Regions from separate parts of the Salinivibrio sp. ML290 genome, predicted to be linked through region 3. Evidence: predicted binding sites of a transcription regulator. Region 3 holds the regulator's gene; each other region holds the start of a gene.

What was found. Region 3 encodes CRP, which controls carbon source genes, mostly activating them, when cyclic AMP is high. Its sites were predicted from a motif close to TGTGANNNNNNTCACA; they were not measured.
Region 1: a site for CRP is predicted at 2,130-2,145, ahead of dinG (ATP-dependent DNA helicase DinG). Genes of this name have one in related genera too.
Region 2: a site for CRP is predicted at 1,128-1,143, ahead of BZG23_RS03440 (CTP synthase). Genes of this name have one in related genera too.

The regions. Positions count from the first base shown of each region.
Region 1 covers NZ_MUEY01000001.1:236,920-245,087, forward strand. The annotation lists gene dinG (ATP-dependent DNA helicase DinG) at 1-2,038, opposite strand, end outside; gene BZG23_RS01200 (porin) at 2,575-3,573, shown strand; gene BZG23_RS01205 (YccT family protein) at 3,662-4,306, shown strand; gene BZG23_RS01210 (hypothetical protein) at 4,425-4,808, opposite strand; gene BZG23_RS01215 (YbaN family protein) at 5,243-5,650, shown strand; gene apt (adenine phosphoribosyltransferase) at 5,688-6,233, shown strand; gene dnaX (DNA polymerase III subunit gamma/tau) at 6,291-8,168, shown strand, end outside.
Region 2 covers NZ_MUEY01000002.1:273,188-281,355, forward strand. The annotation lists gene relA (GTP diphosphokinase) at 1-228, shown strand, start outside; gene mazG (nucleoside triphosphate pyrophosphohydrolase) at 279-1,076, shown strand; gene BZG23_RS03440 (CTP synthase) at 1,228-2,862, shown strand; gene eno (phosphopyruvate hydratase) at 2,939-4,237, shown strand; gene ftsB (cell division protein FtsB) at 4,396-4,674, shown strand; gene ispD (2-C-methyl-D-erythritol 4-phosphate cytidylyltransferase) at 4,717-5,433, shown strand; gene ispF (2-C-methyl-D-erythritol 2,4-cyclodiphosphate synthase) at 5,430-5,912, shown strand; gene truD (tRNA pseudouridine(13) synthase TruD) at 5,909-6,943, shown strand; gene surE (5'/3'-nucleotidase SurE) at 6,927-7,664, shown strand; gene BZG23_RS03475 (protein-L-isoaspartate(D-aspartate) O-methyltransferase) at 7,750-8,168, shown strand, end outside.
Region 3 covers NZ_MUEY01000009.1:92,243-100,410, reverse strand. The annotation lists gene BZG23_RS10115 (TIGR02444 family protein) at 1-303, shown strand, start outside; gene BZG23_RS10110 (hydrolase) at 287-1,276, shown strand; gene BZG23_RS10105 (YheU family protein) at 1,405-1,623, shown strand; gene BZG23_RS10100 (phosphoribulokinase) at 1,680-2,549, shown strand; gene crp (cAMP-activated global transcriptional regulator CRP) at 2,799-3,431, shown strand; gene BZG23_RS10090 (FAD-dependent oxidoreductase) at 3,562-4,428, shown strand; gene BZG23_RS10085 (DUF1338 domain-containing protein) at 4,496-5,287, opposite strand; gene astD (succinylglutamate-semialdehyde dehydrogenase) at 5,298-6,779, opposite strand; gene astA (arginine N-succinyltransferase) at 6,781-7,803, opposite strand; gene BZG23_RS10070 (aspartate aminotransferase family protein) at 7,834-8,168, opposite strand, start outside.

The sequences.
Region 1 (8,168 bases), on a different contig from region 3:
AGTCGAGTAAGGATTGGCCATATCTACGGGTGATAATGCGCCGGTCAAGAAGCACTACTTTACCAGAGTCCTCTTCTTTGCGCAGTAGACGACCGACTGATTGTACAAGCTTTTTACTCGCTTCTGGCACCGCGATTTGTAAAAACGGGTTGCCACCACAGCGCTCGATATACTCCGCGTGCGCTTCTTCAACCGGCGAGGTGGGCACGGCAAAAGGGATCTTAGTAATAATGAGGTTGGTCAATAAGTTGCCCGGTAAGTCCAGGCCTTCGGAAAAGCTGCCGGTGCCAAAAATGATACTGGTTTTATCAGCGTTAACCGCTTGCTGATGCGCCTTTAGTAATCCGGTACGCGACTGGCTCCCTTGGCAAAGCAGCTGCCAGCCCCGTTGCTTGCAGGTGCTTTCTATCGCTTTTGTCACTTGCTGCATTTGCCAGTAGGAGGCGAAGAGCACCAAAGAGGCGCGTTCGCCTTCCAGATGTTCGAGTATTTTATCGCTCAGCACATCCGTAAAGTCGCTCGCTTGAGGTTCACAAGGCATCGTCGGGATCACCAAGCGCGCTTTGTTGGGGTAATCAAATGGCGAAGGTAAGGCTAAATAACGCGAGCCGTCGGTTTCGCTCAAGCCCACTTGACGGCAGAAATAACTGAACCGGTTGAGTGCACGTAAGGTCGCGGAAAAGAGGCCAACCCCGGCTGCACGGGACCAGAGCATTTGGTCTAAACGCCAACCCACTTCCAAGGGGGAGACATGGATCCAAAGGTCGCCTTCGCGCTCGCGACACGCTCGCACCCAACGTGCCAAGGGGGCGCCTTTATCCGAATTAGGTTGAGCCATCAAGGTCCACACCTTTTCTAAATTTTCTAACCGTTGCAGGAAAAAAGCCGTTTCCGCGAGCGCCGGATCAGCCAGTTTGGCCGAAATGTCATTTTCTTTCAGACGTTCATTGATCAAATCATGAATTTTTCCCAATGCCTGATGGGCTTTTTTGCTCGCCGTTTTGAGTTGCTCACTGGGTGAGATAAGCGCATCGGGGAGCTCGCCATCAGCAAAGCGGTAGCAACCATCATCGTTGAGCGGCAATTGACTGAGCTGTTGTTTAACCTCGCGTAAGCCTGGGATTAAGGTTTGAATCGCGTCTAGCAAGCTATCCACAAACCGATGTGCGCGCTTAATATCAGCGGTATTCCCCAACTTGGTCGTCGCTTGATTGAGCTTTTCCAACCAGCTGACCACACCCAACAGGCTGGCACTGGCGGCCGAAAAGTCTCGCGCGACAGTGGGCAAGTGATGAGCCTCGTCAATCATATACAGGCATTGCTCCGGRTCGGGCAAGATCACTCCGCCGCCGAGTTCGAGATCGGCGAGCAGCAAACTGTGGTTCACCACCACCACATCCGCTTTATCCATCGCCTCTCGTGCTTTAGCAAACGGGCAAGCACGGTGGGCGGGCAAACCGGCATGACAAGTGTGCTTATCAGAGGCGATAGCCTGCCAAAGATGATCAGCAATGGGTTTTGGCCAACTGTCTCTGTCACCATCCCACTTACCCCGACTCAGCGCAGCGTAGAGATCGTTGAGTAAAGATTGTTCGCTGCGCTTGGGTTTTTGGGTAAATAGCGCCCCTTGAATGCTTTCCATGTCCGCTACCGCACTGAGCTTATGTGCACAGCAATAGCGTTGACGCCCTTTGGCTAAAATAAAATCGAACGGTTTGGGGCAGATGCGATGAAAAAACGGGATGTCTTTATTGGCAAGCTGTTCTTGCAACGCCACCGTCGCGGTTGAAATCACCACTTTTTTATTGTTGTTGAGTGCAAACGGGATCGCACCCATCAGATAGGCCATCGACTTACCGACCCCTGTGCCTGCTTCTGCCACTAATAGTCGCCGTTTAGGCGCGTAATCGCCAGCTAGGGTTTTCGCGAGCTCTGCCACCAAATAGTTCTGAGCTTTACGGGGAATAAAGTGGGGAAGTTGATCTTGTAGCGTTTGATAGCACGCGCGAATGTCTGATTTTACGGCAGGGCTGAGCATCAACAGGTCCGAGTTGCAAAGGTTGACGCCTAGTATAACACGGGGCAAAAACGTGAAAACGATCGCGAACTGCAAGATTTCCTTACAGATATGAGATCCTGGTCACGAATTTAATTTGAACCATTCTTCGCTATCTTGCTGATCTGCCGTTTGATTAACAAAACGCCTGATTTAAGCTACTGATTAGTTTTTTATTCTAATGTAAGAGGAAAAAATCACATTTTTTGGTGTTTTGTGTTGTTAGTGTTTGTTGTTTATTTTCATCAAAAGGCGGGTGTCGAGTCAGTTAAACTGTGATCTCAGTTCAGTAAATGTCACTATATTATTGTTTTTAAGCGGTTTTTGCCTAGATTGTAATGCGCTTCCGACGAGTTGACAGAACCACATTTGTTCTGCACGATTAGCCACGAAGTTTCAGTGAACTGGCATTTTGTTCTTCGCAGCGTTTGCTGCTGATAATAGAGTGACAGTCACCATAAAACAGAGTTCCATGAAGGAACTCATAATGACTAAATAGAAAAGGCAGTGGATTAACCATGAAAAAGACTATTCTAGCAATGGCAGTACCAGCTCTGCTGGCTGCTGGCTCAGCATCAGCAAGCATCAACCTGTATGACGCAGAAGGCGTTAAAGTAGACGTTTCTGGTGCAGCTGAAGTTCAGTACATCCAGAAAATCGGCAACGACCGTGACGGTGCATGGCGTCTAGACGACGGTGATGTTCAGTTTGATACTGAAGTAAGCGTTTCTGACAAACTGAGCGCAATCGCTGCTGTTGATTTCGAATTCGAAGGCGCAGACGACAACACCGGCACAAACGGTAATGTTGAAAACAACGTGCTTTACGTTGGTTTGAAAGGTGGCTGGGGTCAATTCACCGCGGGTCGTCAGCTATTGCTGATGGATGACGCTGGTATCACTAAAGACTACGAGCTATCTGTAAACTCGTTTGGCTCTGACTACACTCACGCGCAACAAGTAGGCAAGTACGTTTACGACAACGGTACTTTCTACGCAGCGGCGACTTATACTGATAAGAGCGACGGCTTTGAAGACGATTCTCAAACTGCTGGCACTGACGGTTACTACGGCGCTGGTGATGACATCGCAATCTACGAAGGCCGTTTAGGCTACCGCGTAGCTGACGCCGACGCACGTGTTTACTATCAAAAAGCTGACAACATCAACCGTGATAGCGATGACTCAGTTGATACCTACAACTTCGAAGTTGAGTACGCAGGTATCGAAAACGTGGGCATCGCAGCTTCTGTTGGTCGTAAATCAGCAGACTTGAATGGTGTAGATACTGACACTGATTATGTGTCTATCGCTGCTGACTACACCATGGGTAAAACTACTTACGCAATCGGCTTTGACAACAAAGATGTTGACGGTCAACAAGACGACGTAAACGGTTACTACGCTAACGTTACTTACGCACTGCACAGCAACGCAAAAGTGTACGCTGAAGTAGGTGACAGCGACGGTGACGAGCAAGACTGGGGTTACGTAGCTGGTATGGAAGTTAAGTTCTAATTGAACTTACACCATCATTGCTAAACGTAGCACTGGTTACAAAAGCCGCCTTAGGGCGGCTTTTTTATTATCACGGTTTGGAGAAAAGATGAAAAAAATAGTAGGTGTGAGCTTGGTGCTATGTACTCTCATGGCATCGGGTGTGATTAATGCCGCAGAGATTACCTCAGCACGCAATATCGAATTCGTTGTTGTTGATGGCGAAAAAGTAACGTTTGACAACTGGTCTCCAACTCAGACAATTGAGTTGCCGGATGGCAACCATCAAATTGTGGTGCGATTTGAGGGTGAGGTGAAGCGAGGTAGTCGAGATCTTGTCTTTACATCACGACCGTACCTCTTTGAACTCAACGTTGATGGGCGTGATACGACGATTGATCTCGATACTCGACTAAAAACAAAAGTCCAAGCAGAGCATTATTTTGACGATGCTCAATGGCAAGCCGAGTTCGATAACGGTGATGTGATGCCTTTAGAGGCCGTCGAGTTAAAAGGGGATGGTTTTGCCGCCTATGCCGATATGGAGGCCTTGGTGGCGGAGTACAACCGTGAGAATGGCATCATTATCGACCAAGGTGAAAGCAAGAACCTCAACGATGTATTGGTCGAGGTGGATGATCAAGGTAAAGCCTCGATCAAAGGTGATGCCTTGTCGCAGTTAAAGCTTTGGTATACTAAAGCCAGTGACCAAGAGCGTAAGTCGTTCCGTCGTTGGATTATTGACCAAGATTAAGCGCCTTAGGATGATGTGTGATCGTTGGTCTTTAAACAGTCAATAAAAAACGCGCCCAGCTGATGCTGGGCGCGTTCCGTTTAAGCCACGATGAGACAAGCGAAAGTCAACCTCGCGATCACACGGTTTTACGTGCTCCAGCTGTGGCTCGGCGAGTGGCTGGATCGTGATGATAATAATTTGACGCACGGCACTGTGGGCAGCGCTGCTCGGCGGCGTCTTTCATTAAATCATCCAGTGGAATTTCACTTTCACAATCGGCACACAAGCCATAAATCTCCAAATCCATGGCACATAAAGCCGCATCGACTTTTTCTAAACGTTCACCGAGGCATCGGATGGCGCCAGGTACCCCTTGGCTTTCTTTAATCAGATCCGAAATGGTGAGGTTCTCGCAATGCTTGTCCCAGTCTTCACGCAATCGCGTGGTTAATGTTGCTACTAGCTCAGTGCGTTCGCGGTTAAGTTCACGCCCCAGCTGAGCAAGGGTTGTTTTATCCATGGTCAGTTCGCTTGATTGGCTAAAATGACTTTTATCATGACGCAGTCACACAAGTTGTTACCCTGATGTAAATCAATGAACCGGCTAAAACCTTACAAAGAGTCCGTTTTTAGCGGTGTTGACCTGAGCTATAGTACCCGCTCACTGTTGTTATGCTGTTGTGAGTGAAGTAACAAAATGGAACATGATTTTAAAGAGCCTTATAACGTCAAGTACTTCATCGGCTTCCTGCTGGTATTACTGATCCCGACCTTACCTGCCAGTCTCACTTGGCTTGGCATTATTTTTGGCGGCTAATCACCGCCTTATTCACTCGCCGTGCGGCATTCCTTATTCGCCACCCTGTACCTCCATCGTCTCTGACACTACACTTAGCATGAGTGAACAAGCGCGACCATCTCGAATCGAAGGGTAATCGAAGGGTAATAGAGACTATGCAACAAGCACCGACAGCCGCATGGCGTTGGTTATGGAACGGGTTAGGTTGGTTATGGGTCGCGCTGGGTGCGGCAGGCGCCTTTTTGCCGGTACTCCCGACCACGCCGTTTTTGCTGCTCGCCAGTGGTTGCTTTATGCGAGGCTCTCCTCGTATCGCTAACTGGCTCCACGCCCATCCAACGTTCGGGCCGATATTGACGGACTGGTACCAAAAGCGCGCGATTAGTCGCAAAGTAAAACGACGCGCGACCGTCATGATAGTGGCAAGTTTTAGCTTCTCCATTTATATCGTCGGGGCGATGTGGCTGAAAGCGTTACTGGTTACCTGCCTAATTGTGCTCTTATGCTGGTTTCTCCGCCTACCTGAAACGGAATCTGTTGCTGGTTCGGCCGAAAATTCATAACATGACGGTTTGCGTTTTTTACCGGCGAGAATTGGCCATGAGCACCGACAGCTTGAATGTCATCAAACAAAGTATTCAAACCATCCCAGACTATCCCAAACCTGGCATCTTATTTCGCGATGTCACCAGCTTAATGGAAGACCCTGCTGCCTACCAAGCCTCCATTGATGCCCTGGTTGCGCAATACCGCGATCATGGATTTACCAAGGTGATTGGTACCGAGTCACGTGGCTTTTTATTTGGTGCACCATTGGCGCTTGCGCTAGGGCTCCCGTTTGTGCCAGTGCGTAAGCCTGGCAAGTTGCCACGCGCGGTGATCAGCGAAAACTATCAGCTAGAATACGGTGAAGATACCCTGGAAATCCATCGTGATGCGATTGCTGAGGGGGATCAAGTACTGGTGATTGATGATCTACTGGCGACAGGCGGCACCATAGAAGCCACCGTGAAGCTGGTACGCCGTTTAGGCGGCACCGTGGCGCATGCTGGGTTTGTGATAAGCTTGCCGGATATCGGCGGTGAAGAAAAGCTGGCCGCGCTTGGGATCAACGTTTATAGCTTGTGCGAATTTGCAGGCCATTAATGCCAGGCTATATGCAGGGTCCCGCGTTAGCAATAAGCATACAGGAAGCGGATTGACATGAGTTACCAAGTCCTCGCTCGCAAGTGGCGACCCCATAATTTTGAGTCTGTTGCCGGTCAAAGTCATGTGCTGACGGCCTTAGCCAATGCATTGGATCATGACCGCTTGCACCACGCATATTTGTTCAGTGGTACTCGTGGTGTGGGCAAAACCACCATTGCGCGCATTTTTGCCAAAGGGCTCAATTGCGAACAAGGGGTGTCTTCTTCGCCATGTGGTCAGTGCGCAACCTGCCTTGAAATTGACGAGGGACGTTACGTTGATTTGCTGGAGATTGACGCTGCGTCCCGGACCAAGGTGGAAGACACGCGAGAGCTGCTCGATAACGTCCAATACAAACCCGCACGTGGCCGCTTCAAAGTGTACCTCATTGATGAAGTCCATATGCTGTCACGGCACAGCTTCAATGCGCTGCTAAAAACGCTGGAAGAGCCGCCTGAGTACGTAAAGTTTTTATTGGCGACCACGGATCCACAAAAGCTGCCGGTCACCATTTTATCGCGTTGTTTGCAATTTCACCTAAAACACTTTGATGCGAGCCAGATTCAGACGCAGCTAGAGCATATCCTTGGTCAAGAAGGTGTCGAGGCAGAGTCACGTGCCTTAATGCTATTGTCACGGGCTGCGGAAGGCAGTATGCGTGATGCCTTGAGCTTAACCGACCAGGCCATCGCGCTCGGAAATGGCCACATCAGCACCCAAGCTGTCGCTGACATGCTGGGGACCTTGAGTACCGATAACGCACTCTTGCTCCTTGAAGCCTTGGCGAATCATGATGCGGTTGAATTGATGAACATGCTGGCGCAGATTGCGCACGTCGGGGTGGAGTGGGATGGTTTACTCAAAGAGTTAGCCAGCCAGCTTCACCATGTGGCGCTTGCCCAAGCACTGCCTCAGACCCATGATGATGACAGCGGGGAGCAAGCACGGATTCACGCCTTGGCCTCGCGGCTTGCGCCACAAGATGTGCAGCTGTGTTACCAAATGGCACTGCAAGGACGGCAAGACCTGCCTTATGCCCCTGATGGGCGGGCCGGTCTAGAAATGGTCTTGCTGCGTATGTTGGCGTTTCAGCCGGTGAAAACGGTACCGTATGAACCGGCTACCATATCGGTGCCGGCACACGATCCCGCATCTTCACCACAACAGCCGGTAAAAAAAGATCCCTCGCAAGCACTGAACGCGTTGAAAGCGCAGGTCTCATCGGCCAGTGCGGCGTCGCCAAACCAGTCGTCACCAAGCCAGGGGCACGAAGTACAACAGAACCGGCCCATGGGCGATACCCCGGAGAGCAATGACCGAGACACGCCGGAAAGTCCCCAAAATATCAATGACACACGCGCGCCAGCTCCTCAGCAGGCGACGGCAAAGACTAGCGCGGAGGTGCCTAGCGCAGGTGCATCCGGCAGAGGGGCACATGAAGCGAGTGTTTCCGAGCTGAGCCAACCAGCAGTCGATGACTCGGCGCCAGATGCCGCGTCATCACTTGCGAATCAGCCGTCTGCCTCTTCGCCTGCCTCTAGTCTTATTCAGGCTCGTAATCAGTTGCGTAGTCGTATGAAACGTCAATCTGAACAATCGGGGAGTGGGGTAAAAAAGACGGGGCGGACACCGGCCAAGACTGATGCGTTATCTGTGCTCGATCGCGTCGCGACGGCGGCAGAGAGTGCATCGCCTGTGTCCGCGCCTGAACAAAAGACACCGAGTGTGTCGTTGTCACCCGTGACTGAACCTACTAACGGGTCGTCAGAGCCTTACCAGTGGCGCTCTACGCAACCGGTGTCACCGGAGCCCGAGACGGTGCCTTCACTGACACCTAAGTCGTTGAAACAGGCGTTAGAACATGAAAAAACGCCCGCCATGCGCGACAAACTG
Region 2 (8,168 bases), on a different contig from region 3:
CGGATCCGCTTATCTGCCAATGAGCGTACCGGGTTGGTCAAAGACATCAATACCGTGCTCAGCAATGAAAAAGCACGCGTAGCGGGCATGCAAAGTCGCGTGGATTACAAAAAACAAATGTCTATTATGGATTTTGATTTAGAAATCTCCGATCTCGACACCCTGAGCCGCGTGGTTAACCGGCTTGAACAAGTAAAAGATGTGGTCGAGGCCAAACGTCTTCGCTAATCATCCTTCGCCCTGTCTCGACAGGGCGTTTTTTTAGAAGGAATGCTTTTATGGCTCCTATCGAGCAATTACTGACCATTATGGCGACCTTACGTGATCCCGACAAAGGTTGTGATTGGGACAACGCGCAACACTTCGCCTCCATCGTGCCTCATACGCTAGAAGAAGCCTATGAAGTGGCGGATGCCATTGAACGTGAAAACTGGTCAGACCTAAAAGATGAGCTCGGTGACCTACTTTTTCAAATTGTGTTCTACAGTCAATTGGGGCGGGAAGAAAACCATTTTGATTTTGAGGATGTGGTGCGCGGCATTTGCGACAAACTCATCCGTCGTCATCCTCATGTTTTTGGTCCCAAAGATGCGCAGGGAAAGCCTTTAATGGCACCAGATTGGGAAGGTATCAAAGCGAAAGAGCGCGCCGAGAAATCGGCCTCTGTGCAACCGGAAAGTGTGCTCGATGGGGTGACACAAGGCTTACCCGCCTTAATACGAGCGTATAAATTGCAAAAGCGTTGTGCACGTGTGGGCTTTGATTGGCCGACTGTCGCCCCTGTGATAGATAAAGTGCGGGAAGAGATTGAAGAAGTCGAGCAAGAGCTGGCGCAAACTTCTGTCAACCAGGCACGTGTGGAGGAAGAAGTCGGGGACTTGTTATTCGCGGTGGTAAATTTGGCTCGCCACCTAGGGACAGATGCCGAGCAAGCCCTACGCCGTGCTAACCAAAAATTTGAATCTCGCTTTCGTAAGGTTGAAAACCACTTACGTGATAATGAAAAAAACATTCAACAATGTCAGCTAGATGAACTAGAATCGGCATGGCAGGCCGTCAAAAAGGCGAATAAGTAAATATCCTGTAATTGGCATAATTGATTTGTGACAATTAAAAACACCAGGGTGTGTGGTAGCTTTCACATTGTGGGAGTCAATGGGGTCTGGTATCATAATGTCCCGTCCAGAACTTCATTAATTTCCTCTAAATCCAACTCTCAGGTTTAGCATGACGACGAACTACATTTTTGTTACGGGCGGTGTTGTATCCTCCCTCGGTAAGGGTATTGCTGCAGCCTCATTGGCAGCCATTCTTGAAGCGCGTGGCCTTAACGTCACCATCATGAAACTCGACCCTTATATCAACGTGGATCCAGGGACAATGAGCCCTACCCAGCACGGGGAAGTATTCGTCACGGAAGACGGCGCAGAGACCGACCTTGATCTCGGCCACTACGAGCGCTTTATCCGCACCAAAATGACCAAGCGTAATAACTTTACCTCTGGTCGTGTGTATGCGGATGTACTGCGCAAAGAGCGCCGTGGAGATTACCTGGGAGCCACCATTCAGGTGATTCCACACATCACCAATTCGATCAAAGACCGCATCATCGCCGGTGGTGAAGGTCACGATATTGCCATTGTCGAAATCGGCGGGACAGTGGGCGACATTGAGTCGCTGCCGTTTTTAGAAGCGATTCGTCAGCTGACCGTTGAAGTCGGCCGCGAACATGCCATGTTTATGCACTTGACTCTGGTCCCTTATTTGGCGGCCGCGGGTGAAGTGAAAACCAAGCCAACGCAACATTCGGTGAAAGAGCTGCTATCGATTGGTATCCAGCCTGATGTACTGGTGTGTCGTAGTGAGCGCCCGATCCCGGCCAATGAGCGCGCGAAAATTGCGCTGTTCTGTAATGTGGCAGAAAAAGCCGTGATCACCATGAAAGACGTAGACTCTATCTACAAAATCCCATCACTCATCCGCTCTCAAGGCTTGGATGATCTGGTTTGCAGCCGCTTTGGCATTGAAGCGGCGGAAGCTGACCTGTCAGAGTGGGAACAGGTCAGCTACGAAGAAGCCAACCCAATGGGCGAAGTGACCATTGGTATGGTGGGTAAATATATCGAGTTGCCGGATGCGTATAAATCTGTCAACGAAGCGTTGAAGCACGGTGGGTTGAAAAACCGTCTCACCGTCAACATCAAGTATGTAGACTCGCAAGATCTTGAAACACGTGGCACGGAAATGCTGCAAGACTTGGATGCTATCTTGGTACCAGGTGGATTTGGTGACCGAGGTGTAGAGGGCAAGATCCTAGCGGCACAATATGCGCGTGAAAACAAACTGCCCTATCTCGGCATTTGCCTAGGAATGCAGGTTGCCCTGATTGAATACGCGCGTAACGTCGCGGGTATGGAAGGCGCAAACTCGACCGAGTTTAACAAAGAGAGTAAATACCCAGTGGTGGGTCTGATCACCGAGTGGGTGGATGAAGAAGGCAAAGTGGAAGAGCGCAGTGAAACCTCTGATCTGGGCGGTACCATGCGTCTTGGCGCACAGCTTTGCCACCTTGCCGAAGGTTCTAAAGCACACCAGCTTTATGGCAACACGCAGATCCACGAGCGCCATCGCCACCGTTATGAAGTGAACAACTTATTGCGTCCGCAGCTAGAAAAAGCGGGGCTTTCAATCTCAGGCTTGTCTGCAGATAAAAAGCTGGTGGAGATCATCGAGAACCCTGAGCACCCATGGTTTGTTGCGTGCCAGTTCCACCCAGAATTCACGTCGACACCACGTGATGGCCACCCACTGTTTGCCGGGTTTGTTGCGGCGGCAGGCAAAAAACAGCGCGGTGAGCTATAAACGAGATTCGAGCGGTCGCCTGAACGTAGGCAGCCGCTTTTATTTTTAAAAACAATGACAGACGAGAGGAATCACAATGTCTAAGATCGTTAAAGTTCTAGGCCGTGAAATCATCGATTCACGCGGTAACCCAACCGTTGAAGCTGAAGTACACCTAGAAGGTGGCTTCGTTGGTATGGCGGCAGCACCTTCAGGTGCATCAACGGGTTCTCGCGAAGCGCTAGAACTGCGTGATGGTGACAAGTCACGTTTCATGGGTAAAGGCGTTCTAAAAGCGATTGAAGCGGTTAACGGCCCAATCGCCGAAGCCCTACAAGGTAAAGACGCGAAAGCCCAAGCCGATATCGACCAAGTGATGATCGATCTCGACGGCACTGACAACAAATCTAAATTTGGTGCGAATGCTATCCTGGCGGTGTCTCTTGCTAACGCAAAAGCAGCCGCGGCTGCGAAAGGCATGCCTTTGTTTGAGCACATTGCTGAACTAAACGGCACGGCTGGTCAGTTCTCAATGCCTCTGCCAATGATGAACATCCTTAACGGTGGTGAGCACGCGGATAACAACGTTGATATCCAAGAGTTCATGATCCAGCCTGTTGGCGCGAAAACCCTGAAAGAAGCACTGCGCATCGGTGCGGAAGTATTCCACAACCTCGCAAAAGTACTGAAAGCCAAAGGCCTAAGCACTGCCGTGGGTGACGAAGGTGGTTTTGCACCGAACCTAGAATCAAACGCTGCTGCACTGGCTGCGATTAAAGAAGCGGTTGAGCAAGCGGGCTACGAGCTGGGTAAAGACATCACTCTTGCTATGGACTGTGCGGCGTCTGAGTTCTATGACAAAGAGCAAGGCATCTACAACATGAAAGGTGAAGGTAAAACCTTCTCTTCAGAAGAGTTTAACCACTACCTGGCAAAACTGGCTGAAGAATACCCAATCGTGTCTATCGAAGATGGTCTAGACGAGTCAGATTGGGATGGCTTTAAGCACCAAACTGAACTGCTGGGTGACAAACTTCAGCTAGTGGGTGATGACCTGTTCGTAACCAACACCAAGATCCTCAAAGAAGGTATCGACAAAGGTGTGGCGAACTCTATCCTGATCAAATTCAACCAGATCGGTTCTCTGACCGAAACGCTGGCGGCGATCAAGATGGCGAAAGACTCAGGCTACACAGCCGTGATCTCTCACCGTTCAGGTGAAACAGAAGACGCCACCATCGCTGACTTGGCGGTTGGTACGGCTGCAGGCCAAATCAAAACCGGTTCGATGAGCCGTTCTGATCGTGTGGCTAAGTACAACCAGCTAATCCGTATTGAAGACGCGCTGGGTGAAAAAGCACCATTTAATGGTCTAAAAGAAGTGAAAGGCCAATAATCGGCACTTAAGCACTTTTTGCCAAAAAGCCGTCCCGTTTAACGGGGCGGCTTTTTTCATTTAGGAAAACCATGACACCAGCCAGCGGATCCGCTAGCCTATGCGGTTAGTCAATCAGGGTGTGAATACCCTGAGCCGATATTGGAAGGAGTACAGGTATGAGGCTGCTATCGGTTGCACTGTTTCTCACGCTCGTGTGGCTGCAGTACGAACTGTGGCTGGGTAAAAATGGCGTGACAGACTATTGGCAAATTGAAGCCAATGTCGCCGTACAGCAACAAGCCAACCAAAAACTCGTTAAGCGTAACCAGCAAATGTACGCAGAAATTGCGGATTTGAAGCGTGGGCAAGAAGCGATTGAAGAGCGCGCACGCAATGAGCTGGGCATGATAAAGCCGGACGAGACATTTTTCCGATTAGTCGATAAATCCCAGTAACTGACAGCCGTTGACTGGCGGTACAACCAAAGAAGATAACTTGTGGTCGAACAACCCCCTTTGCAGCACAACACCGCTTTACAGCCCGGAATAAGCGCCGTGGTACCTGCCGCAGGTGTCGGCAGCAGGATGCAAGCTAGCTGCCCGAAACAATACCTCCCTCTAGCCGGCAAAATGTTGATTGAGCATACCGTTGAGCGTTTACTCTCTCACCCTGCCGTCGCTGACGTGATCATCGCCATTGGTGCTGACGATAGCTACTTTGCGCACACTCGCTTGAGTGAGCGTCCGAATGTGCGTGTGGTCTTGGGTGGAGCGACGCGTGCCGCGTCGGTGCAAGCTGGACTCGATGTGGTCAATACGCAATGGGTGATGGTGCATGATGCCGCACGCCCTTGTGTGTCGCATGCCGATATCGACGCCTTGATTAGACAGGCGCAATCTCACCCGGATGGCGCCTTACTCGCGGCGCCGGTTAGAGACACCATGAAGCGTGCGGACGCACAAGGGCAGGTGGCTCACACTGTCGAGCGTGAGGCGCTTTGGCATGCATTGACCCCACAAATGTTTTTAACCCAAACGCTAATCCAGGCACTTAATGTGGCAGGTGATCAGGTGACTGACGAAGCGTCTGCCGTTGAAGCGCTTGGGGGGAAGCCTGTGCTGGTCCCTGCCAGTGCCAGCAACATAAAAGTCACCCACCCTGAGGATAAGTGGCTGGCCGAGTTTTACCTTTCACAACAAGAAGGCAAATCATGATTCGAATTGGACATGGGTTTGATGTACACAAATTTGGTGGTGATGGCCCGGTGATCATTGGTGGTGTGGCTGTGCCTTATGAACAAGGGTTGCTTGCGCACTCGGACGGTGATGTGGCACTCCATGCACTGTGTGATGCCCTGTTGGGCGCGATTGCTGCCGGTGACATTGGCCAGCATTTCCCAGACACCAGTGATGAGTGGAAAGGCGCCGACAGCCGTATGCTGCTGCGCGACGTTTACCGCAAAGTACAAGACAAAGGCTATTGCTTGGGCAATGCAGATATCACTATCATCGCGCAAGCGCCTAAAATGGGCCCACATATCGACGCAATGCGTGAAACCATCGCCAGTGATTTGTGTGTGACGGTGGATGCGGTTAACGTCAAAGCCACCACCTCAGAGCGTTTGGGGTTTACCGGACGCAAAGAAGGCATTGCCTGTGAGGCGGTGGTGCTATTAAACAAAGAGGCCGTATGACAGACTTACTCGCGCCCTTGGCTTACTTACATGGCCAACCGACACAGTCAGGAACGTTAAAAGCGTCACCGGACGATTTTATTGTCTCAGAATCCCTGGGTTTCACCCCATCAGGTCAAGGTGAGCACTTTTTAGTGCGAATTAAAAAGCGTGGTGAAAATACCAAATACGTCGCCAATGAGCTGGCAAAAGCCTGTGGGGTTAGCTCGCGGCAAGTGAGCTGGGCGGGCCTTAAAGATCGTCACGCCGTGACAGAGCAATGGTTCAGTGTTCATCTGCCAGGCAAAGCGGATCCGGATTTAGCAGCGTTTGTCCAAAATCATCCAGGCGTTGTGAGCATTGAAGGGACAGCCCGGCATCAGCATAAATTGCGCCCTGGCGATCTGACCGGCAATCAGTTCACGCTCTGCATTCGTGACCTGGCGTCGCCACAGGCTTTAGTGCCGCGCTTAGCCGCGATAGCCGAGCAGGGCGTGCCCAATTACTTTGGTACACAGCGCTTTGGCCGTGATGGCAATAATGTTGAGATGGCGCGTGCTTGGGGACGTGGAGAGAAAAAAGTCCGTGACAAAAGCAAACGCAGTTTTTATCTCTCAGCAGCCCGATCGCTGCTGTTTAATCAAGTCGTCTCTGCACGAATAGAGGCGGATGCCTTTACCTCTACCTTGGCGGGTGACCTGTGTCTCGACGCGCAGCAGCAAACGTACTTGGTTGAGCAGGCAGGGCAGTGTCATTCTGCGATCACCGGCCCTCTGACCGGCGATAATGCGTTGCCCACTGAGGGGCAAGCACAGCACTTTGAGCAAGCGGTGGTCGACAAAGAGCCTGAGCTATTAGCCGTGATCCGTGATAATCGCATGCGCCATGACCGTCGTGTGTTGTGTTTACTGCCGCAAGCGATGACCTGGACACACGATGCTGACACCTTAACCGTGAGTTTCTTTTTACCCGCGGGCGCATTTGCCACCGCGGTGATGCGAGAGTTAGTCGTCGCGAGCCCACAAGGAGAGCACAATGCGAATATTGATTAGTAACGACGACGGTTACCATGCTCAAGGGATCCAAACCTTGACCGAAGCGTTATCGACCATCGCAGATGTGGTGGTGGCCGCGCCGGATCGTAATTGTTCAGGCGCGTCAAATTCACTCACATTGGAAAACCCCTTACGCGTGCGCGAACTTGGACCTCAGCGTTATGCGGTTCAGGGGACCCCCACAGACTCGGTGCATTTGGCGCTACGGCAATTGGTACCCTGGGAGCCTGATTTTGTGATCACTGGGATTAACCATGGTGCTAACCTCGGTGATGATGTGCTTTACTCGGGGACAGTGGCCGCGGCGACAGAGGGCTTTTTCCTGGGCGCGCCAGCTATTGCAGTCTCACTATGTGGTCACCAACACTTTGAGACAGCTGCGCATGTAGTGAAACAATTCTTAGCCAAGAACCAGCGCCATGCCGCGCCCAGCCACCGCCTCATTAATATTAATGTGCCCGATGTGCCAATCGATAGCCTAGAGGGGTGGAAAGTGACACGTCTTGGCGCCCGTCATCATGCCGAAGACGTGATAAAACAAAGCGATCCGAGGGGCAAACCGATATACTGGGTCGGTGCGCCAGGTCAAACCCAAGATGCAGGGCCGGGAACCGATTTTCACGCCATTGCGGCGCAGTACGTTTCTATTACGCCACTGCAGGTAGACTTAACCGCCCATGATACCCTAGGCGTGTTTTCACAATGGTTAAGTGAGTAGGCGGCAAGTACGTCATCGTTGGTGAGCCGCATTGAGGCGGCAACCGTTTCAATAGACTTATACTCAGTGATAAAGGAAGCAGACGTTGAGTCAAGCGCAATCACTTATTCAATTTTTGCAGCAACAAGGTGTGACTGACACCGATGTGCTAAACGCCATGCAGGCGGTGCCTCGGCATTTATTTGTCTCTGAAGCCATGACCCACCAAGCTTATGGTAACAATGCGTTACCTATTGGATGGGGACAAACTATTTCACAACCTTATATTGTGGCTAAGATGACATCATTGCTCAATTTGCGACGCGATAGTCGCATTTTGGAAATTGGCACCGGATCGGGTTATCAAACAGCGGTCCTCGCTAACTTGGTTGATCATGTTTATTCTGTCGAGCGGATCAAACCATTACAAATGCTGGCCAAACGGCGCTTAAAGCAGCTAGATATTTATAATGTGTCGACAAAACATGGAGATGGTTGGCAAGGGTGGCCGTCGAAGGGCCCTTA
Region 3 (8,168 bases):
CTCAAACACGCGTTGAGCCGATCGGAGCATTTGCTTATTGCCTATCGTCACCTGCGGCGAGATTTGAAGCCGCGGGTCGGCAGTGGACAGTACAAAAAAATGCTTAACTTTGAGCTCAGCTTAGAAAAATTCCAACAGCAGGATTTAGTCGAGGCCCTAAATCGTCAAACCTGGCTCACGGATACCGCCTCTCCTCTCGCCTACTATTGCCGTCAGCTGTCACCATCAGCACGCAACCTATATACATCACTGAGGGTGACGCCCGCCGAGGAAGAGGGAAGTAACCATGATGACACCGTTTAGACCCATTCCCAGTGCACGGAATGCGCACCTACAAACCTTGTTGCCTCGCTTTCTGCGTCGTGCCCCGCTTTTCACCCCTCGCTGGCAGCAATTTGATCTGCCCGATGGCGATTTTGTTGATTTGGCCTGGACACATCAACCGCAACCTGGGCAGCCGATTGTTGTTTTATTCCATGGCTTAGCCGGCAGTTTCGACAGCCCGTATGCCAACGGCTTGCTCGCCGCGTTCCAACGTCAAGGTTGGTGCGGCGTAGTGATGCACTTTCGCAGCTGCAGTGGCCGCCTTAATCGTGCCGCGCGGACCTATCACTCTGGAGAAACCCAAGACGCACGTGCCTTCTTAACCTATTTGCGTGAGACCTATCCAGAGAGTCAAATTGGCGCGGTCGGGGTTTCCTTAGGGGGAAACATGCTGGTACGTTATCTGGCGGACTATCACGATGATCCCATCGTGACCTGTGGTTGCGCAGTGTCACCCCCACTTGACCTAGCCGCGTGCTCGATGCGTATCCAGAAAGGGTTTTCCCGTGTTTATCAAGCCTATTTGTTGCGCTCGATGCGACAAACCCTTGCTGAAAAGCTGACCCGTCATCAGCAAGTCGGCCGGTGGCATGCGGGAGAACGCCCAACGATCAATACGTTGTTTGAGTTCGACCAAACTGTCACTGCCCCGCTTCATGGCTTTGACGATGCACACCATTATTACCGTGCCTGCAGCGGCCTTTCCGTGCTTAATGCCATTAAGACACCGCTGGCCATCATTCATGCCAAAGACGACCCGTTTATGACCGACGCGGTGATCCCAACGTCCCCCTTACCCGCCAATATCGACTACCAACTCACAGAGCATGGCGGCCATGTTGGTTTTGTCACGGGAAGCTGGCGCCAACCTCAGTTGTGGCTTGAGCAAGCGGTGCCCGGCTGGTTAGCGTCTTATTTGCCGCATGAGTCACTGAGCAAGACGGCACGTTAGTGCCATCAAAGGAATCAAAGAGAACCACTGCATTTACTGGTATGATCGGGTAAAATGCGAGCCAATTCACAACATTCGCATCACGCACCCTCGCGTGCCATCCTGAGATAAATAAAAGGTGATGTAGTATGATGGTTCCATGGCAGTCGATTCCCGACGAAACACTGACAGCGTTAATTGAGCACTTTGTATTACGGGAAGGAACCGATTATGGTGAGCAAGAAGTCAGCTTTGCACAAAAAGTTGATGATGTTCGCCAACAATTACAATCCGGAGACGCCGTGATTGTGTATTCCGAGTTGCACGAGACAGTGGATATTCGTCGTAAAGCAGCACTCGGCTCTTAGCATCGCAGTACACGCCGTATCGCGATACAAATTCAGACTGAATGACAGGGCGCGTCATGTCGGCTAAACATCCAATTATTGCGGTTACTGGTTCGTCAGGAGCCGGTACCACCACTACCTCGGAGGCCTTCCGTAAGATGTTCCAGATGATGAACATCAAAGCGGCCTGGCTAGAAGGGGACAGCTTTCACCGTTTTACTCGTCCCGAAATGGACGTGGAGATCCGTAAAGCGCGTGAACAAGGCAAGCATATCAGCTACTTTGGCCCCACCGCCAACGACTTCCCTCGACTAGAGCAGTTTTTTCGTGAGTATGGCGACCAAGGCACGGGAAAATACCGTCGCTATTTACATACCTTTGATGAAGCGGTGCCCTATAACCAAATGCCTGGTACCTTCACACCATGGCAAGACTTGGCCGACAATACCAATGTATTGTTTTACGAAGGATTGCACGGCGGGGTGGTCGACGGTGACGTCAATGTTGCGCAACACGTCGACCTCTTGATAGGTATGGTGCCCATCGTCAACTTAGAGTGGATTCAAAAATTTGTCCGCGATACGCGCGATAGAGGTCACTCTCGTGAAGCGGTGACCGACTCGATTGTGCGCTCAATGGATGATTACTTGCACTATATCACTCCGCAATTTTCTCGCACCCATATCAATTTTCAGCGCGTTCCCACGGTAGATACCTCAAACCCATTAAATGCCAAAGGGATCCCGTCTTTGGACGAGAGTTTTGTGGTGATCCGCTTTCGTGGGATGAAAAATGTCGACTTCCCCTACCTGTTGCAGATGATCACTGGGTCGTTTATGTCACGGCATAACACCTTAGTGGTGCCTGGGGGAAAAATGGGCTTTGCGATGGAATTGATTATCCGTCCATTGATCCAACAATTGATAGAAAAAGGCAAGATTGGCTAAGGCGTAGCGCATCCATGATGTATTACTTCTCAAGCCGTGATCTTAGCCACGTTTTTGCCAGATTTTTAGGCGGTTGGCCTAGATCAAAATCAAGAAATCACCAACAAAAAAAGATACACTCTTGTTAACATACAGTGAGCTTGTAGCCCGCGTTCAGACTTCGTATTCTGTGCAATGATCTGATGGGTTACCCCTCAGACAAAGATAGGACGTTGTTGCCGGGCAACACATGCAGAGGAAATAAGTTATATGGTTCCAGGAAAACCTCAAACAGACCCTACACTCGAGTGGTTCCTTTCACATTGTCATATTCATAAGTATCCGTCTAAAAGCACGCTTATCCATGCAGGTGAGAAGGCGGAGACCTTGTATTACATCGTGAAAGGGTCTGTGGCCGTACTGATCAAAGATGAAGAAGGCAAGGAAATGATCCTGTCTTACCTTAACCAAGGTGACTTCATCGGTGAGCTCGGGCTTTTCGAAGAAGACCAAGAGCGCACTGCTTGGGTTCGCGCTAAATCACCGTGTGAAGTGGCAGAAATTTCATTTAAGAAGTTCCGCCAGCTCATCCAAGTTAACCCTGACATCTTAATGCGCCTGTCTTCACAAATGGCGCGTCGTTTGCAGGTAACTAGCCAAAAGGTAGGGGATCTCGCCTTCCTGGACGTCACAGGGCGCATTGCGCAAACCTTGTTGAACTTGGCGAAGCAGCCAGATGCCATGACACACCCTGACGGTATGCAAATTAAGATCACCCGTCAGGAAATTGGCCAAATTGTCGGCTGTTCGCGTGAAACCGTGGGACGTATTCTAAAAATGCTGGAAGAGCAAAACCTCATTTCCGCACACGGTAAAACCATCGTGGTATACGGCACACGCTAATTGCGCCGCTCTCTGTATCACCAACCGACGCCCTGGCGTCGGTTTTTTTATCTCCACTTTCTGGCAAGCACGCGGATAGCTTCTAAACTCAAAACGATATTGTTAACACTAAATTAACAAGGTGTCGTTTATGAAAAAAGTGATAACTGCCCTCACCGCCCTCGCGCTCTCTGTGTTTTCAGTCCATGCCGCATCCAATACCACGATTGTACACCCCGAGCCACGCGCTGGCTCAGCGCTTGACCTCTATGCCATTGAGCTGATTGAATTTCTTGCTGAAAAATCGGGAGAATCTGTCACCTTACAAGCCTTTGACGGCCAAATTGGCTCTCAGTCTCGTAAAGTGGAGATGCTCAAGCAAGGCAAGCTCACTGTCGACTGGCTTGGTGCCGACCGTACACTGGAATCGGAACTGATCCCCATTCGCTATCCCGTGTTTCGTGGTTTACTCGGCCATCGCCTGTTTATTACCAACCAAGCCACTGAGCCCCAACTCGCTCAGATAAATAGCGCGGGTGATTTGCAGTCTCTTACCATGATTCAGGGACAAGGCTGGGCCGACGTCAAAGTGCTCAAGTCAGCAGGATTTCGGGTACGTGAGATATCGAGCTTTGAAAACATTTTCAAAGTGGTTGACACAGGCCGTGCCGATCTCTTCCCTCGAGCCTTGATTGAGCCTTTTAGTGAATTAGCCGAGCGGCCGCAATACGGTAATCTGTTAGTTGACCCTCACCTGATGCTGATCTATCGCTTCCCAATGTTCCTGTTTGTGTCTCCGCAGCACGCTGACGTCGCCGAGATGTTAAATGGCGCTTTTGAATCGGCATACCAAGACGGATCATTTATTGAGTTTTTCAATAATGCGCCTTTAGTTAAGGAAACCTTTGAAAAGGCCAACATTGGTGAGCGTACTGTCATCCGAGTTGACAACCCTCACTTAAGCAACGAAACACAAGCGATTCCAGACACGTTTTGGCTCGACATCGAGGTCCAATAGACAATAAAAAGGGAGCGTATCACACGCTCCCTTCTTGCCATGATGTCGATAAGCAATGCGTGACGCACTAATGGGTGCTTTCAAAAATTTTGTCTGCCGAAGCAGCCACAAAGCCCTGATAGAGATCACCATTGGGCAACACATACCGCTTAGCAAACTCGTAAAAGCCACCTGGGATGGTTTGCGTGCAATCAGAGAAAGCAACCGGCACACGATCCGCCATGGTAGAGGATTGCTCCAGATACACAGATGCATCACCTTTGACTTCCCCACCTGACTCGTTAATCGCAAAGCCATTGTCACGCAATGTGTTGTTCACCGATTGGCAATCATCATGTGCATTAAGCTGATTTACACTCACGGTAAAGTGGTTGGCGCCATAGCCGTGTGCAGCGACCCAAGACGCATATTCACTCTCTTCGGCAAGCGTTTGATAGGTTGCCCAATCAATATCCCATAGACGACCCTGATGGAGAAAATCGCTACCTGTGAGTGACGACTCATCGACCTGTGCCACCAGCTTCTCAACAATCGCCTGAAGCGCGGGCGAGCATTGCTCGACCATCAACTCACTGATAAAGACTTTCGGCATCAGAGGATCGGGGTGCTCAAAATGACAAGCATTGAGCTTTTTCGCTTCAAAGGTATAGTCACCTTTTTGCTGATACCCCAAGGCGAGAAATGGACGCGCAAGTACCTTTAGCCCAACCTTAGCCAAACCAAATGTCCGTAAGGCAATATGATCATTGATCAAAGGTTGCCCTTCCTCTAATAAGGCATGCACCTTATGTGCCGATGGGCACAGACGGTTGATGTAGTCCTGCCACAGTTTGTCGAATAACGCTTGGCCACTGTCCATGTTGCTCTCCTTAGTCCTGTTGAGTCGGTATACCGGGGGCGAACGTTTCGGGCAGTACCACCTGCTCCCCTTCCATTGACGCCATCGGATAGGCGCAATAGTCCGCTGCATAGTAAGCACTCGGGCGTAAGTTCCCTGAGGCACCCGGCCCACCAAATGGCGCATCACCGCTAGCGCCCGTCAATTGACGGTTGCGGTTAACAATCCCTGCACGAATATGGTCAAGGAAATATTGCCATTCACCATCGTCTTCACTGATAAGCCCGGCAGACAATCCATAACGGGTGTCATTGGCTTTGGTCACCGCATCGGCCATATCGTGATAACGCTGTACTTGTAGAAGCGGGCCAAAATACTCTTCATCCGGTAACTCTTGAATGCCGCTCACATCCAGAATGCCTGGTGAGATCACCGCATCATGTAGGTGCTCGCACTCAATCACGGGTTTTGCGCCGAGGTCGACCAACTTTTGCTGTGTGGCCAGAATACCCTCCGCCGCCGCGACCGAGATCTGCGCCCCCATAAACGGCGCCGGATCATCAAACTGACCGCCTACACGTACGGTTTTTGTCCACTGCGCCAGACGCGTCAAGATCTTGTCGCCCATTTCACCCTCAGGTAATAGCAAACGGCGCGCACAGGTACAGCGTTGACCCGCACTGAGATAAGCCGACTGAATAATGGTATAAACCGTCGCTTCTAGATCACCGAACTGGTTACTGACCACCAAGGGATTATTCCCCCCCATTTCCAGCGCCAGCATCTTATCAGGCTGACCGGCGAATTGGCGGTGGAGGATATGGCCAGTATTGGCGCTACCGGTAAATAGCAGTCCGTCGATGCCTCGGGCTTGTGCTAAAGCCTCGCCGGTATTACGGCCACCTTGTACCAGATTGATAAGGCCATGCGGCAGCCCCGCCTCTAACCAATACCCCAGTGTTTTTTCCGCGACCTTTGGCGTTAGCTCTGACGGTTTGAACACCACACTGTTGCCCGCCAATAGCGCGGGGACAATGTGGCCATTAGGAAGATGCCCCGGGAAGTTGTAGGGACCAAAGACTGCCATGACGCCAAGAGGACGGTGGCGCAACACAGCTTGCGTGCCATTGACATCTTTTTCGCGTGAGCCCGTTCTCTCGTGGTAGGCACGCACCGAGATCGCCACTTTGCCGATCATGGCCCCGACCTCGGTTTTTGTCTCCCAAAACGGCTTTCCCGTTTCTTCAGCAATGGTGCGTGCCAAATCGTCGGTGTTGGCCTTCACGACCTCAGCGAAACGCTCAACCAGCGCTTGGCGCTCGGCAAATTCAGTATTACGCCAAAGAAGAAAGGCTTCACGTGCGGCGCTAACCGCTTGTTCAACCTGGGGGCGCGTCGCTTCTTCACCTTGCCAAATACACTGACTATCAAAGGGATTTTGCGAGGTCATCACCTCGCCCTCGCCTTTAATCCATTCACCGTTAATCAGATGGCCTGCTGATTGCTTTGTCATCTTATCCCTCCATGGCAATCAAACGCAGCTGATCGCCTTCTTTTACATTCAATGCGTCTGCCACTGCTGGGCTGATCACCACCTGATTGGTTTCGTGATCCATCGCCGCTTTGGCTGCCGTCGCGCGGAAGCCGGAAAAGTCGGTGTTCGAAATCAAGAAATCTTGCGCGCTGCTGTGCTCTCGTAAGCTCGCGGTGGCTGTAAAGGAGTGTCGTACGGATTCGATATTGTGGCGCAAACACTCCACCGTTGGGCCAGCATCAAAGATGTCGACATAACCGCGACAAGAAAAGCCCTCTTTTTCCAACAAGCGCAGTGCTGGACGGGTATTTGGATGCACTTGCCCAATGACGGCACGTGCTTCTTCACTGAGTAAACTCACGTAAATGGGTAATTTTGGCATCAAGTCGGCAATAAAGCCCTTGGCTCCAATCCCGGTGAGGTAGTCAGCCAACGTGAAGTCAATGTTAAAGAAGTTATCCTTTAACCATTGCCAAAACGGCGAGTTGCCATCGTCATCCGACACGCCACGCATTTCTGCAAACACAACGTCAGCAAAACGCTCGGGGAATTGCGCCAACATTAAAAATCGGCACTTCGACAAAAGCTTGCCATTTAAGCCGCCACGAAACTCGGGGCGCATAAACAGGGTGCAAATCTCGGTCGCGCCCGTGTAGTTGTTACCAAAGGTCAACACTTCCACAATGTTGTGTACATTCAGTTTGCGCGATGAATGCACGACCTTGGTGAGATGATAACTGTAAAATGGATTATCGAGGCCAATCGCCGCTTCAATCCCAGTCGTCCCGGCAATTTCGCCGGTTTCTAAATCTTCAGCGACCATCAAATACCCTTCCGGGCCTGGTTCAGTCACCTTTTTGGCAAAGCTTTCCAGCGAATTATCAATTCGCCCTTGGAGCAAATCGGCATCCACCGGCAATGAGGTAAACCCATGGCCGGAGGCTTCCGCACACAACATCAGTGCATCAAAATCTGATGCACGGATAGGCCGAATAACTAACATCTCAAATCCCTCCGAGTGTGGTGAGGTCGCTTATCCTGCAACGACCTTCGCAATTGCGCGCTCTAGGCGTGCCATCCCTTCTTCAATATCGGCTTTGGTAATCACCAATGAGGGGGTAAAACGGACAACGTTGGGGCCAGCGACCAGCACCAATAAACCTTCTTCACCCGCGGCGACCAGAATATCTCGCGCATGGCCTTCCCAGTCTTTATTCAGCGCAGCGCCCAATAACAGGCCTTTACCACGGATTTCGCTGAACAGGCCATATTTTTCGTTAATCGCCTCTAAACCGTCACGGAACCATTGCTCGCGCTCAATGACCCCTTCTAGCACTTCAGGCTTGGTCACTTCATTGACCACCGCCT